2 regions of the Exiguobacterium sp. s34 genome follow, and region 2 is predicted to be linked to the other one. Evidence: riboswitches for the same ligand, from Rfam matches in the RefSeq annotation. Region 2 holds a riboswitch; the other holds the start of a gene.
What was found. A riboswitch is a leader RNA that binds a small molecule or an ion and turns the genes downstream of it on or off. The one in region 2 is predicted to bind S-adenosylmethionine.
Positions count from the first base shown of each region.

Region 1: it holds a riboswitch for S-adenosylmethionine, as region 2 does, so the genes downstream of both, KNO87_RS12265 (methionine ABC transporter ATP-binding protein) here and KNO87_RS10845 (Na+/H+ antiporter NhaC family protein) in region 2, are expected to answer to the same signal.

Region 1 is NZ_JACSKE010000005.1:229,523-235,205, reverse strand. Features, by position in the region: gene KNO87_RS12285 (arsenate reductase family protein) at 1-150, shown strand, start outside; gene gcvH (glycine cleavage system protein GcvH) at 199-582, shown strand; gene KNO87_RS12275 (PTS sugar transporter subunit IIC) at 629-1,687, opposite strand; gene KNO87_RS12270 (thioredoxin family protein) at 1,865-2,122, shown strand; SAM riboswitch class I at 2,574-2,680, shown strand; gene KNO87_RS12265 (methionine ABC transporter ATP-binding protein) at 2,758-3,786, shown strand; gene KNO87_RS12260 (methionine ABC transporter permease) at 3,776-4,438, shown strand; gene KNO87_RS12255 (MetQ/NlpA family ABC transporter substrate-binding protein) at 4,469-5,302, shown strand; gene KNO87_RS12250 (MDR family MFS transporter) at 5,401-5,683, shown strand, end outside.
Region 2 is NZ_JACSKE010000004.1:279,614-285,296, forward strand. Features, by position in the region: gene KNO87_RS10830 (divergent PAP2 family protein) at 1-421, opposite strand, end outside; gene trhO (oxygen-dependent tRNA uridine(34) hydroxylase TrhO) at 539-1,480, opposite strand; gene KNO87_RS10840 (TVP38/TMEM64 family protein) at 1,709-2,353, shown strand; gene KNO87_RS10845 (Na+/H+ antiporter NhaC family protein) at 2,371-3,654, opposite strand; SAM riboswitch class I at 3,724-3,819, opposite strand; gene KNO87_RS10850 (GGDEF domain-containing protein) at 3,918-5,597, opposite strand.

The DNA of each region.
Region 1 (5,683 bases), on a different contig from region 2:
ATCAAAGATCAGCTTCCAAATCTATCAGAAGACGAACAACTCGAGCTGTTGGCGAGTAATGGTATGCTTTTGAAGCGACCAATCGTCACAAATGGTGAAAAAACGACGGTCGGATTTTCAGAAAAGTCCTTTACGGACGTTTGGGGCTAAGTGCTATAATACAGATGTGAGTCTAATTTATTTGAGGGGGAAGTTAGGATGAGCAAAGTACCAGCAAATTTACGTTATTCAAAAGAACATGAATGGGTGGAAGTAAACGGAACGAAAGCCCGCATCGGCATCACGGATTTCGCACAGAGCGAACTAGGGGATATCGTGTTTGTGGAACTCCCAGAAGTCGACGGTACGATTTTGCTCGACGAGCCATTCGGCTCAGTCGAATCAGTGAAGACGGTCTCTGAGTTGTATGCGCCGGTATCAGGACGCATCACAGCAGTGAACGAGGACCTCGCGGATTCTCCAGAACTCGTCAACGAGTCACCGTTTGAAAACGCATGGATGGTCGAAGTCGAGTTGACGGAAGAGTCGGACCTCGACAAGCTCATGACAGCTGAAGAATACGAAGCGATGATTCAAGGATAAGTAAAACCGGCCTCTCCGAATTGGAGAAGCCGGCTTTTTTTACGTCTTACTCGAAATCGAGACGATAGTGATCCGATTTGACGAGTGTCGCCCGTTCGAACACACGGTAGAAGAAAATCCCGAGTCCGACCGGGATGAGACCGAACAAGACGATGACGAGAAGCACGTTGAACAAGGCGAATCCGCCCGGCATGAGGTGTAGCGCGTTCACCGGTCCGATGAGTCCAGATACACCGAATCCGGCGCTGATTGGAGTCCCTTCGATTCTTAACATACCGGCGAGGGCGCCGAGAATGGCCGCATTCGCCAAAATCGGAAGCATCATAATGGGACGTCGGACGAAGTTTGCCATTTGAATTTTCGGTGACCCAAGGAAGTGTGCAATCGATGTACCGGTCGCGTTCGCCTGCCAACCCGCGATGGCGAGACCGAATCCGGCGGCAACGACACCGAGGTTTGCCGCACCGGCCGCAACGCCGGATAGGCTAATCGCGGTCGCAATTCCGACGGTCGAAATCGGCGAGACGATGATGAGCGAGAACGCCATCGCAATCAAGATACCCATGAGAACGGGTTGAAGATCTGTCATCGTCATGATGAGGTATCCGATGTATGTCGTAATCTGTGAGATGTACGTCAACAAGAAGGAACCGATCCCACCAGCGACGACAATGACTGTCATCGGCATAACGATGACCGTATACGTCTTCAAGTGGGGGGCGAGCTTCATGACGAGAAGGGTGGCAATCGCAGCGGTCACACCGGCTGTGATCACGTCACCGATGCCTGCCATCACGAACGCACCCTCGTTAATTCGAACGGCACCACTGCCGACATACGTCGCGATGGCAATCGTTCCTGCCTCTAGAATCGATCGTCCGAACTGCATCGCAACGGCCAGGCCGATAATGGCTGGGAGAAGCCGCATCGCAATCGTCGTCGCATCCAATATGAATTGAAGAGACGGAAAATAAGGGAGTATGGCTTTCGTGAGTTCACCGAGCAGTGCGCTCGGGATGAGGGCGATCAGAATCGCCATGCTGAGACCGTTTAAGACGTTCATCGTGAATTGCTTTGTCGTACTTGTTGCCTGTTCCGTCATCATTCATTCACCTGTCCTTCTTTTTTGCTGTTATGTACAAAAGCGATAAAGTTAGAACCCATATTATTCCTATCCGACAGAAGAGTCAAGAGAATCATTGAAAAATTCTGAAATTTCACGAGAGCACGATTTTTGAACGAGAATCAATCGACCATTATAATGGCAAGAGAGGTGAGAATAATGATTACAGACGGATTCTTATATATATACGCGCCAATGTGTGGTACATGCGCTGTCGCGGAGAAAATGTTAACGGTCGTCGAGGCGGTTGACCCTGAAATTCAGATTGAAAAGCGAGACGCGAACTATATTCCAAAAGAGCTTGAGGCCTATCAAGTGATGAGTGTCCCGGCCCTATTAAAGCTTGAAAATGGCGAGGTTCGGGATCGTCTCTATGCTTTTCAAAACGTCCAGCATGTCCTCTCTTTCGTGAAGTGAGAGAGGAACATTAGAATAATCTGAAAATTTTAAATAATCAGTTGACACAGAAAGTTCACGAATGGTATATTCATTACAACATCTTACTTGAACACAAAATAGGACGCGATATTCCCGACATCAAGACGTTTTGATGAAGCCGCTGCTACACTTTATACGAATACACGTCAGTCTTCCCTTCGATTGTCCCCCAAAAAAATCAAGCGAAGAAAGACGTTCCGTATAATCGCACGGTCCAAGTCAAGATCGAGTGATGATTGGTGAATCTCCCCCATATAAGGGTGGAAATCTTGAACGGGCAAAAGATTTTCATCTATGGGCTGTCCTTCCGTGACTCAAGGTGCTACGTTCTGTGTCGTCCTCGGACGGCACCTTTTTTTAATTTTTTTGAAAAAAGGATTTGACAGCAGAAAAAGCTGTCGCTATGATAAAGCTAATCGAATACACAACACTCTTATCAAGAGAGGCTGAGGGACTGGCCCTATGACGCCCAGCAACCGCGGAGCAATCCGAAATGGTGCTAATTCCAGCAAGGTGAGAAACCTTGAGAGATGAGAGCAATCGTTGTCCGTACGATAAAGTGCGCACGTTTGCTCAAACGTGCGCGCTTTTTTTGTTGTCAGGAGGGAAAAGAATTGATTCAATTACGAAACGTCGCCAAATGGTTCGATACGAAGAATGGTCGTGTCCAGGCGGTCGATGATGTGTCACTAACGATTGATCGCGGTGAAATTTTTGGAATAATCGGATATTCGGGGGCGGGGAAGTCGACGCTCATCCGATTACTCAACCGTCTCGAGTCACCGTCTAGCGGTGAAATCGAGGTCGCCGGGAGTGAGCTCACGAAGCTCAGCCCGAAAGGATTACGAGGGGTTCGCAAAAACGTCTCGATGGTCTTCCAGCACTTTAACCTTCTGTGGTCGCGCACGGTCGCAGAAAACATTAGCTTCCCACTCGAATTGATTGGGGTTCCGGCAAGTGAGAGGAAACGTCGGGTCCAAGAACTCGTTGAGCTCGTTGGATTGGCTGGTCGTGAAGACAGCTACCCATCACAATTATCGGGCGGTCAAAAACAGCGAGTCGGGATTGCCCGCGCGCTCGCTACGAATCCAGAGGTGCTCCTCTGTGACGAAGCGACGAGTGCGCTCGACCCGAAGACGACGGATTCGATTCTCGAACTGCTCGTCAGCATCAATAAGAAACTCGGCTTGACGATCGTCCTCATCACGCATGAGATGCACGTCATCCAAAAGATTTGTCATCGTGTCGCCGTGATGGAAGCGGGGAAAGTCGTCGAGACGGGTCAAGTCTCTGACGTGTTCCAACATCCGGAACAACCGATCACGAAAGAATTCGTGAAGCAAATCGGAGCGGTCGACGATCTGTCGCTCACGTTCGAACACTTGAAAGCACGATACCCAAGTGGTCAAATCGTCAAATTGAAATTCTTGAATGAGACGGCGGAACAACCGATTTTGTCTGACGTCCTTAAAACACACGATATCGGATTCAACATCATCGGCGGGAATGTGACCCAGTCACAAGTCGGTGCGCTCGGCACGCTATTCATCCAATTGATTGGGGAAGCAAGAGAAATCGACCGCGCCATCGCGTCGATTCGTTCGCAATCTGTAGAAGTGGAGGTGGAAAGCGATGTTTCCTAACGTAGACTGGCAAATCATGATGGAACAGACTTGGGAGACGTTATACATGACGCTCGTCGCAGGTGTCGCGACGTTTGTGATCGGACTCGCTTTAGGTTTGATTCTCTATATTACAAACGAATCGCTATTATTGAAGAATCGTCCGATTTACGTCTTTGTCAGCGCGATCGTCAACGTGTTTCGTTCGATCCCGTTCATCATCTTGATCATCTTGCTCATCCCGTTCACGTTGTTCCTACTCGGTACGATGCTTGGTTCGACGGCGGCGCTTCCGGCGCTCATCATCGGAGCGGCACCGTTCTACGCTCGTATGGTCGAACTTGCGCTTCGTGAAGTCGACCATGGTGTCATCGAGGCGGCCGAATCGATGGGAGCAACGAAATGGCAAATCATTTATAAAGTCTTGATTCCGGAAGCTCTTCCCGCAATCGTATCAGGACTCACGGTGACCATCGTTGCCATCGTCGGTTATACGGCGATGGCAGGGGTCGTCGGGGGCGGCGGACTCGGGAACTTGGCCTTCTTGGAAGGGTTCCAGCGCTCACAAAACGACGTCACGTTCGTGGCGACGGTGCTCATCTTGATCATCGTGTTCGTCATCCAATTCATCGGTGACCGACTCGTCACAAAAATTGATAAACGTTCAGCTTAATCACACATATACCATTTGGAGGGATTCATTATGAAAACTTGGAAAACAGTACTCGGATTGACAGCATTATCAGCATTCACAGTTCTCGCGGCTTGCGGCGGGGAAGAGGCAGACACAGGGTCTGGCGATGAAAAGACATTGATCGTCGGTGCATCGAACGTACCACACGCTGAGATTTTAGAGCACGTACAAGAAGAATATGAAGCAAAAGGTTACAAACTCGAAATCAAGAAGTTCCAAGACTACGTGCTTCCGAACAAGACGCTCGCAAGCGGGGAACTCGATGCGAACTACTTCCAACACGAGCCATACCTCGAGTCGCAAATGGCTGAAAACAAAGACTACAAATTCGCATCTGCGGGTGGTGTCCACATTGAGCCAATCGGTGTCTACTCACAAAAATACAAATCGCTCGACGAACTTCCAGAAGGTGCGGAAATCATCATGAGTTCATCGGTTGCTGACCACGGACGTATCCTTACGATGCTCCAATCAGAAGGTCTCATCACACTTGCTGAAGGCAAGACAGTCGATGCGACAGTCTCTGACATCGTCGACAACCCGAAAGACTTGAAATTTAAGACGGACGTGGAAGCAGCACTTCTTCCGACAGCTTACAACAACGGAGAAGGCGATGCGGTCCTCATCAACACGAACTACGCGATCGATGCAGGTCTCAACCCACTTGAAGATGCCATCGCACTCGAAGGCGAAGACTCACCATACGTCAACTTGATCGTCACACGTGAAGGAGACGAAGAAGATGAGCGCGTCAAGGCACTTCTCGAAGTATTGACTTCTAAAGAAACACAACAGTGGATCTTGGACGAATACAAAGGTGCGGTCGTACCGGTACAACAATAAGTAATCTCGACTCAGGGGTCATCCCCTGAGTCTTTTTTTGTCTAGTGTTCTTTCATGAAGAGAAGTACACTATATATGAAAGAAAAGGGGGGATTTGGATGAAGCTCACACAGATTCATCCGCTGACGTGGGGCGTCCTGTTCGGGACGTTTTTTGCACGACTGGCAACGTTTTTTGTCATGCCATTTTTTGCGATCTATTTGGCCACACTCGGGTTTTCAGCGAGTGTGATTGGAACGATTTTTGCCGTGACGGCGCTTTCGGGTCTGTTCATGAGCTTCTTTGGGGGAACACTCTCTGACCGATATGGGCGAAAACAGCTCATGCTAATCGGGATCGTGCTCAATGCCGTTACGTTCGCTGGCCTCGCGCTTGCGACCG
Region 2 (5,683 bases):
TTGGGAAGAATAAGCCAACAGCGAGACCTAGTAACGCCCCGACGATGACCTGGAACGGTGTATGACCGACGAGTTCATTCAAGAGTGGGGTCTCGTGTTTAATTCCTTTGAAATAATCATTCAGCAGTCGAGCTTGAAAGCCGACCGCTTGCCGAACGCCGGTCGCATCGTACATGACGATGGTGGCGAAGACGACAGCGAGAGCGAATATGCTCGAGTCGATGCCTTCCATCCGTCCGATTGCCGTCGCGAGTGCCACGACCGTAGACGAGTGTGAGCTTGGCATACCGCCTGAAGCGAACATGATTTCAATTTCAAAATCCCGTGTTTTAATAAGTTCGGTTACGAGCTTGGCTGCTTGGGCGATAAACCAAGCGAGAATCGCGGCGAGTAAAGGTTCGTTAAACATGCATCTATTCACTTCCTGTCTGACATAGTATCTTCAATATACCCGAAAGCGGGGCAGGCTAGACGTTAAGATTTCGTCAAAAAAGGTGTCATGGACGGCTTGTCCATGACACCTTTTGGTCGATTTTTGTTACCCGACTACTCCTTCAGTTTCCTGAAGTTTCTCTGCAATGTTATCGATGATATAACGGTTGCGTGGGTGTTCTTGACACTCTTTCGAGCATGAACGCATTTGTTTCGGTTCACACTCTTCACAACAGAAATGCTGTACATTGCACTCCGGGTTGGCACAATTAACGTAACGAACCGTCTCTGTCCCACAGTGCATGCAGTGTGAAACAACAGTCGGGTTCACAGAGTTGACAGGGACGTTGATACGCTCATCAAAGACGTAAAGCTCACCATCCCAGTTTTCTCCTTTTGTCGCTTCGTCTTTTCCATACATCGCGACGCCACCTTTTAAGTGGAAGATGTTGTCGTGACCTTGGTCACGCATATATGCTGTAAATTTCTCGCAACGGACGCCACCGGTACAGTACGTGAGAAGTGTTTTCCCTTCGTAGAGGTCTTTGTTCTCTTCGAGCCATTCCGGCATGTAACGTGAAGCCTCTACATCGATTTTGATCGCGTTTTTAAAGTGACCAAGTTCGTACTCGTAGTTGTTACGAACGTCGAGGATGACGACATCATCACGATTCATCATCTCTTTCCATTCTGCTGGTTCGAGGTATGCACCGTGTTGTTTCGGCACATCAAACTCGCCATCAAAGCGCCACGTCACGAGCTCTTTCTTGTGACGGACAAAAATTTTCTTGAATGCATGCTCTTCGACTTCATCGATTTTGAACTCGATATCGCTGAAGAGTGGGTTTGCTTTCAAGTCGTTCATGTATTGCTCAGTTTGTTCCCAAGTACCAGAGCACGTCCCGTTAATTCCTTCGGAGGAAATCAAGATACGTCCTTTGATGCCGAGATCCTTACAATACTTCAAATGTTCTTGCGTGAGTGTTTCTGGGTCTTCGATGTTGACATACTTATAGTACAGCAAGACCCGCATTGGTTTTGTTTCCATGTTGTGTTGCTCCCCTGTGTTCAGTTTTTTGCAGGAAAACGAACGTTGGGTTGTGTCGTTCGACGAATAGACTTGCCTGCAACCACAAGTCCATTATTATATGATAAATATCACGGCGAATTTTCGCAAATGGTTTTTAATTTTTTTTGACGAATGCAGGGAGATGCGTCTTGTAAATCGAATTCGGGTAATAGAGTAGTAGTAACGAAAGTTGAAGGTGGAACGACTATGCTCACTTCTCTCCAACAGTACATCATCCAATTGATTGAATGGCTTCAAAGCTTGCCTGGCGGTCCTTGGGCCGGACTCGGCGCTCCATTTTTAGAGGCGATCTTTCCGTTTTTGCCACTCGTTTTAATCATTTCTGCCAATGCGGCGACATACGGTTTTTTATTAGGAGTCCTTTTATCGTGGATTGGGAACCTTCTCGGAACAATTGTCGTCTTCGCAGCCGTCCGGTATGTGTTCCGAAAACCGATGACGCGCTGGCTCGAAAAACATAAGGTGGCGGTTTATTGGTTAGAACGAATCAATCATATGAGTCCGATTTCACTCGGATTCTTGTATTCACTTCCGTTCATCCCGGTCAGTTTGATCACTTATTTGCTGGCGCTTATTCAGATGCCGCTCCGCACATTCATTTTAGCGGCAGGATTCGGGAAACTACTCGTCGTCGTCATTTTCTCTGTCATCGGGGATCAGTGGGAAGAGTTTATCCAAAGTCCATTTCGTTTATCGATGCTCGGTCTTCTTTTGGTCGCATTATGGGCCATCAGCCGGGGATTAGAAGAAATTCTCAAACGACGCGCTTTCAAGAAACGAAACGAGCAACTGAAACAAGAAATGGTCACGAAACGACAAACACCCCTTTGAACAAGGGGTGTTTTCGCTTAAGACTGTTTTTTAAAGCGCGGGAAGTTAAATGCGATGGCGATCCCTCCACAAATAAAGAGGAGGAACGGATAAAACATGAACGGCACGAGGTCCGGCGATGCGGTCTTCGTCAGCTCTGCCGCGATGAGGAGTTGTGCTCCATATGGCAGAATTCCTTGTACCCCACATGAGAAGATATCGAGTACACTCGCTGATTTTTTCCGTTCGATATCATATTCGTCCGCAATGTTTGCGGCAAGCGGTCCGGCTACGAGAATCGAAATTGTATTGTTTGCCGTCGCCACGTTCGTCGCGCTGACAAGACCAGCGATACTCCACTCGGCACCGGCACGTTTTTGGATTCGTGACGTCAACGCGTCACGCAAATACGTGAGTCCGCCGTTGTGCGAGATGAGTCCGACGAGTCCGCCCATGAGTAACGTCAGAAACGAGATTTCGGCCATGCCGACCATGCCGTCGGCGATAGCGGTCACGAATGCTGTCACCGATAAGCTTCCGTCGAGGAGACCGATGATACCAGTGAGCGTGATGCCGCCCAAAAGGACGAGAATAACGTTCAGTCCTGTTAACGCTAAGCCGATAACCGCGAGATAGGGAATCAGTTTATACCATTCGAATGCAGCGACATCGACCGTCGACTCACCGTTCGATAAGACCGCTAGTAAAATCGTCGTGATGATAGCGGCGGGTAAGACAATCCAGAAGTTTGTCCGGAACTTATCACGCATGTTCGTCCGTTGCGTCCTTACGGCGGCAATTGTTGTATCCGAAATGAACGAAAGGTTGTCCCCGAACATCGCGCCTCCGACAACTGCGGCGGCTGCGATGGCGACGTTCACGCCACTCTCTTCATGAATACCGAGAGCAATGGGTGCAAGTGCTGCGATCGTTCCGGTCGATGTTCCCATCGCCATTGAAATGAAAGCAGCGATGACGAATAGTCCGCTCAAGAGAAGCGATGGCGGTAAGAGCGTCAACGCGGCGTTAACCGTCGCGTCGATGGCGCCAATCGATTCGGCTACGGTCGAAAAGGCACCGGCGAGTAAGAAAATAAAAATCATAATGATGATTCCCGGATTTCCGGCACCTTGTGCGATGCGCTCCACGGTTTGTGTCGCACTTCCTTTTGTCATGAATGCTGCGACTAGCAATGCGATGATCGCTGCGACGAGAACTGGGAACTTATAAAAATCCCCATAGTAGACACCTGCCCCGATGAAAAAGAGCAAAAAGACGAATAATGGCAAAAGTGCCCACTTGTTGGCTGTTGGTTGTTCCAAAATAATCACCTCACTAAAAAATAAAAAGGACCTTTTTCTTGAGAAAAAGGTCCTTCGTGCGAAATACCCTTTTCATCTTTCGAGCAATACGCCCGCTGGATTTGGCACAGGTTCCCCGCTGCCGAGACTTCACAGGGCCAGTCCCTCCGTCTCTCTCGATAAAAAGTGAATCTATCTAATTATTAAACACGTTCCCTAACGTACCTGTTTCGAATCCGGTTGTCAACCTAAAAACTCCCCAATTCGATGTGAGAAAGGGGAGTTTACGTCGTTAAATTGTTGAAGTGGGCTACTCGGTTCCGCCCTGCGTATTTCCCACCGACATAGAGCGCACGGTCAGCGTTTCGAATCGTGTCATCTAGACGCTTGTTCCCGAATGCTTCAATCGTATCGACCCCGATAGACGCGGTCACAGAAATCTCATGATGGTCAACAAGGAACGGTTTCGCTTCGATTTGGTGGCGAATCCGCTCTGTGATTTCGATGGCTTGGGTCATGTCACAATGGTTGAGTAGTAAAATGAATTCTTCGCCGCCATAACGCGCGGCAAAGTCATCCGTTCGAAGTACTTGCCGAATGCGTCGACCGAATTCTTGTAACACTCGGTCACCGACCTGATGACCGTACGTATCGTTAATTTTTTTGAAGAAATCAATATCGAGCATGGCGACAGATATCGGATACATCGACATATCCGATATTTGTTGAATGCCGTATTCATAAAACGCACGCGCATTGGCAAGAAGCGTCAAACTGTCTGTCCGGCTCTCGGTATAGAGACGATCCCGCTCGTGACAACGGCTAATCGTTCGATTGAACGATTTCAACAACTTGATGATTTCATGCTGAATGATTTTCGGATATGCGTATACGGGTTCTCCCGTCATGACGATCCATGTACGAATCTCTTCGATTTCCTCCGAACGGACAGAAACAAAGCTATGATAATCGTCATGGAAGGCGTCGGAAAGTGCGGTATCCCATTCAAACCGCATCTCATAGTCGAGAATTTGCTCGATTGGTTGACTCATCTCAAGCAGTGCAAAGACGACCGGTCGATCGATGGGCTGTCGCGTCTTCAAATCGAAGTAGAGCGTGCGGTCGAACAATTTGAACTCGATATAACCTTCGTCGTAATGGTTCAACTGTTCACACTGACTTAAAAAGACTTCGATTGCTTGCGCCTCACTCTGTGACAAAGAGACGGCTTCTTTAGCTTCATCATATTGCTCGATCAAAGATTTGAAGGCGTCTTGCCGTTCTTTTTGAATGAGAAGTCGTTTAATGAAGAACGTCAAGGCAGCGGCGATACTACTGACGACCAGTAAACTCGTCTCCCGGAAGAATGATGCCGCTAAAATGAAGGTCAAACTGACGACGTATGTGTAGAAAGCGATTTTCATAAAATCGCTCAATGCGATGTCGACGCGGAACCACCATTTCACCTGATATTTTTGGAATACCGTGTTTAAGAAGATGGCAAGGAACAGTCCGGCAAGCGGCACGAACGAATCTTGCGAATAAAAGTCGAGACCGGTCTCGCCACCAAGGGCGAGATAAACCGCTGCCGGGATGACGATTTCTAAGTACGCCGTAATGGCATTCCAAGGATACGTGAAGCGGAAGCGACGGATGGCGACTTTCGGTTTCAAATTGGCGAATTGAAAGACGAACAACCCGATTTGGTTGACGATGAGTGCTGTTTCAAATCCAAAGAATAAAAATAAGATTAAGACGATACTTTCAGAAAAAGTGAAGTACACACCTTTGACTTCGATCGAGTCGAGTTGAAAAATGATGACCAATAATGAAATTAAAATAAACGACAATGGATCAATCGTCGGGGCGTGTAGGACATCCAATGCAAATAACGAGATGGTGAAGATGAATAAGGCACTCCATATACTCCAACCGAGCACGGACATCTTACGAAAGTGGTTCATGCGTTCCCTCCTAGCATGGGACATTTCGAGATCTAATAGTAAAGATTCGTCACGTTTTCGTGTGAGTCCTGCTTCTCTTCCATGAT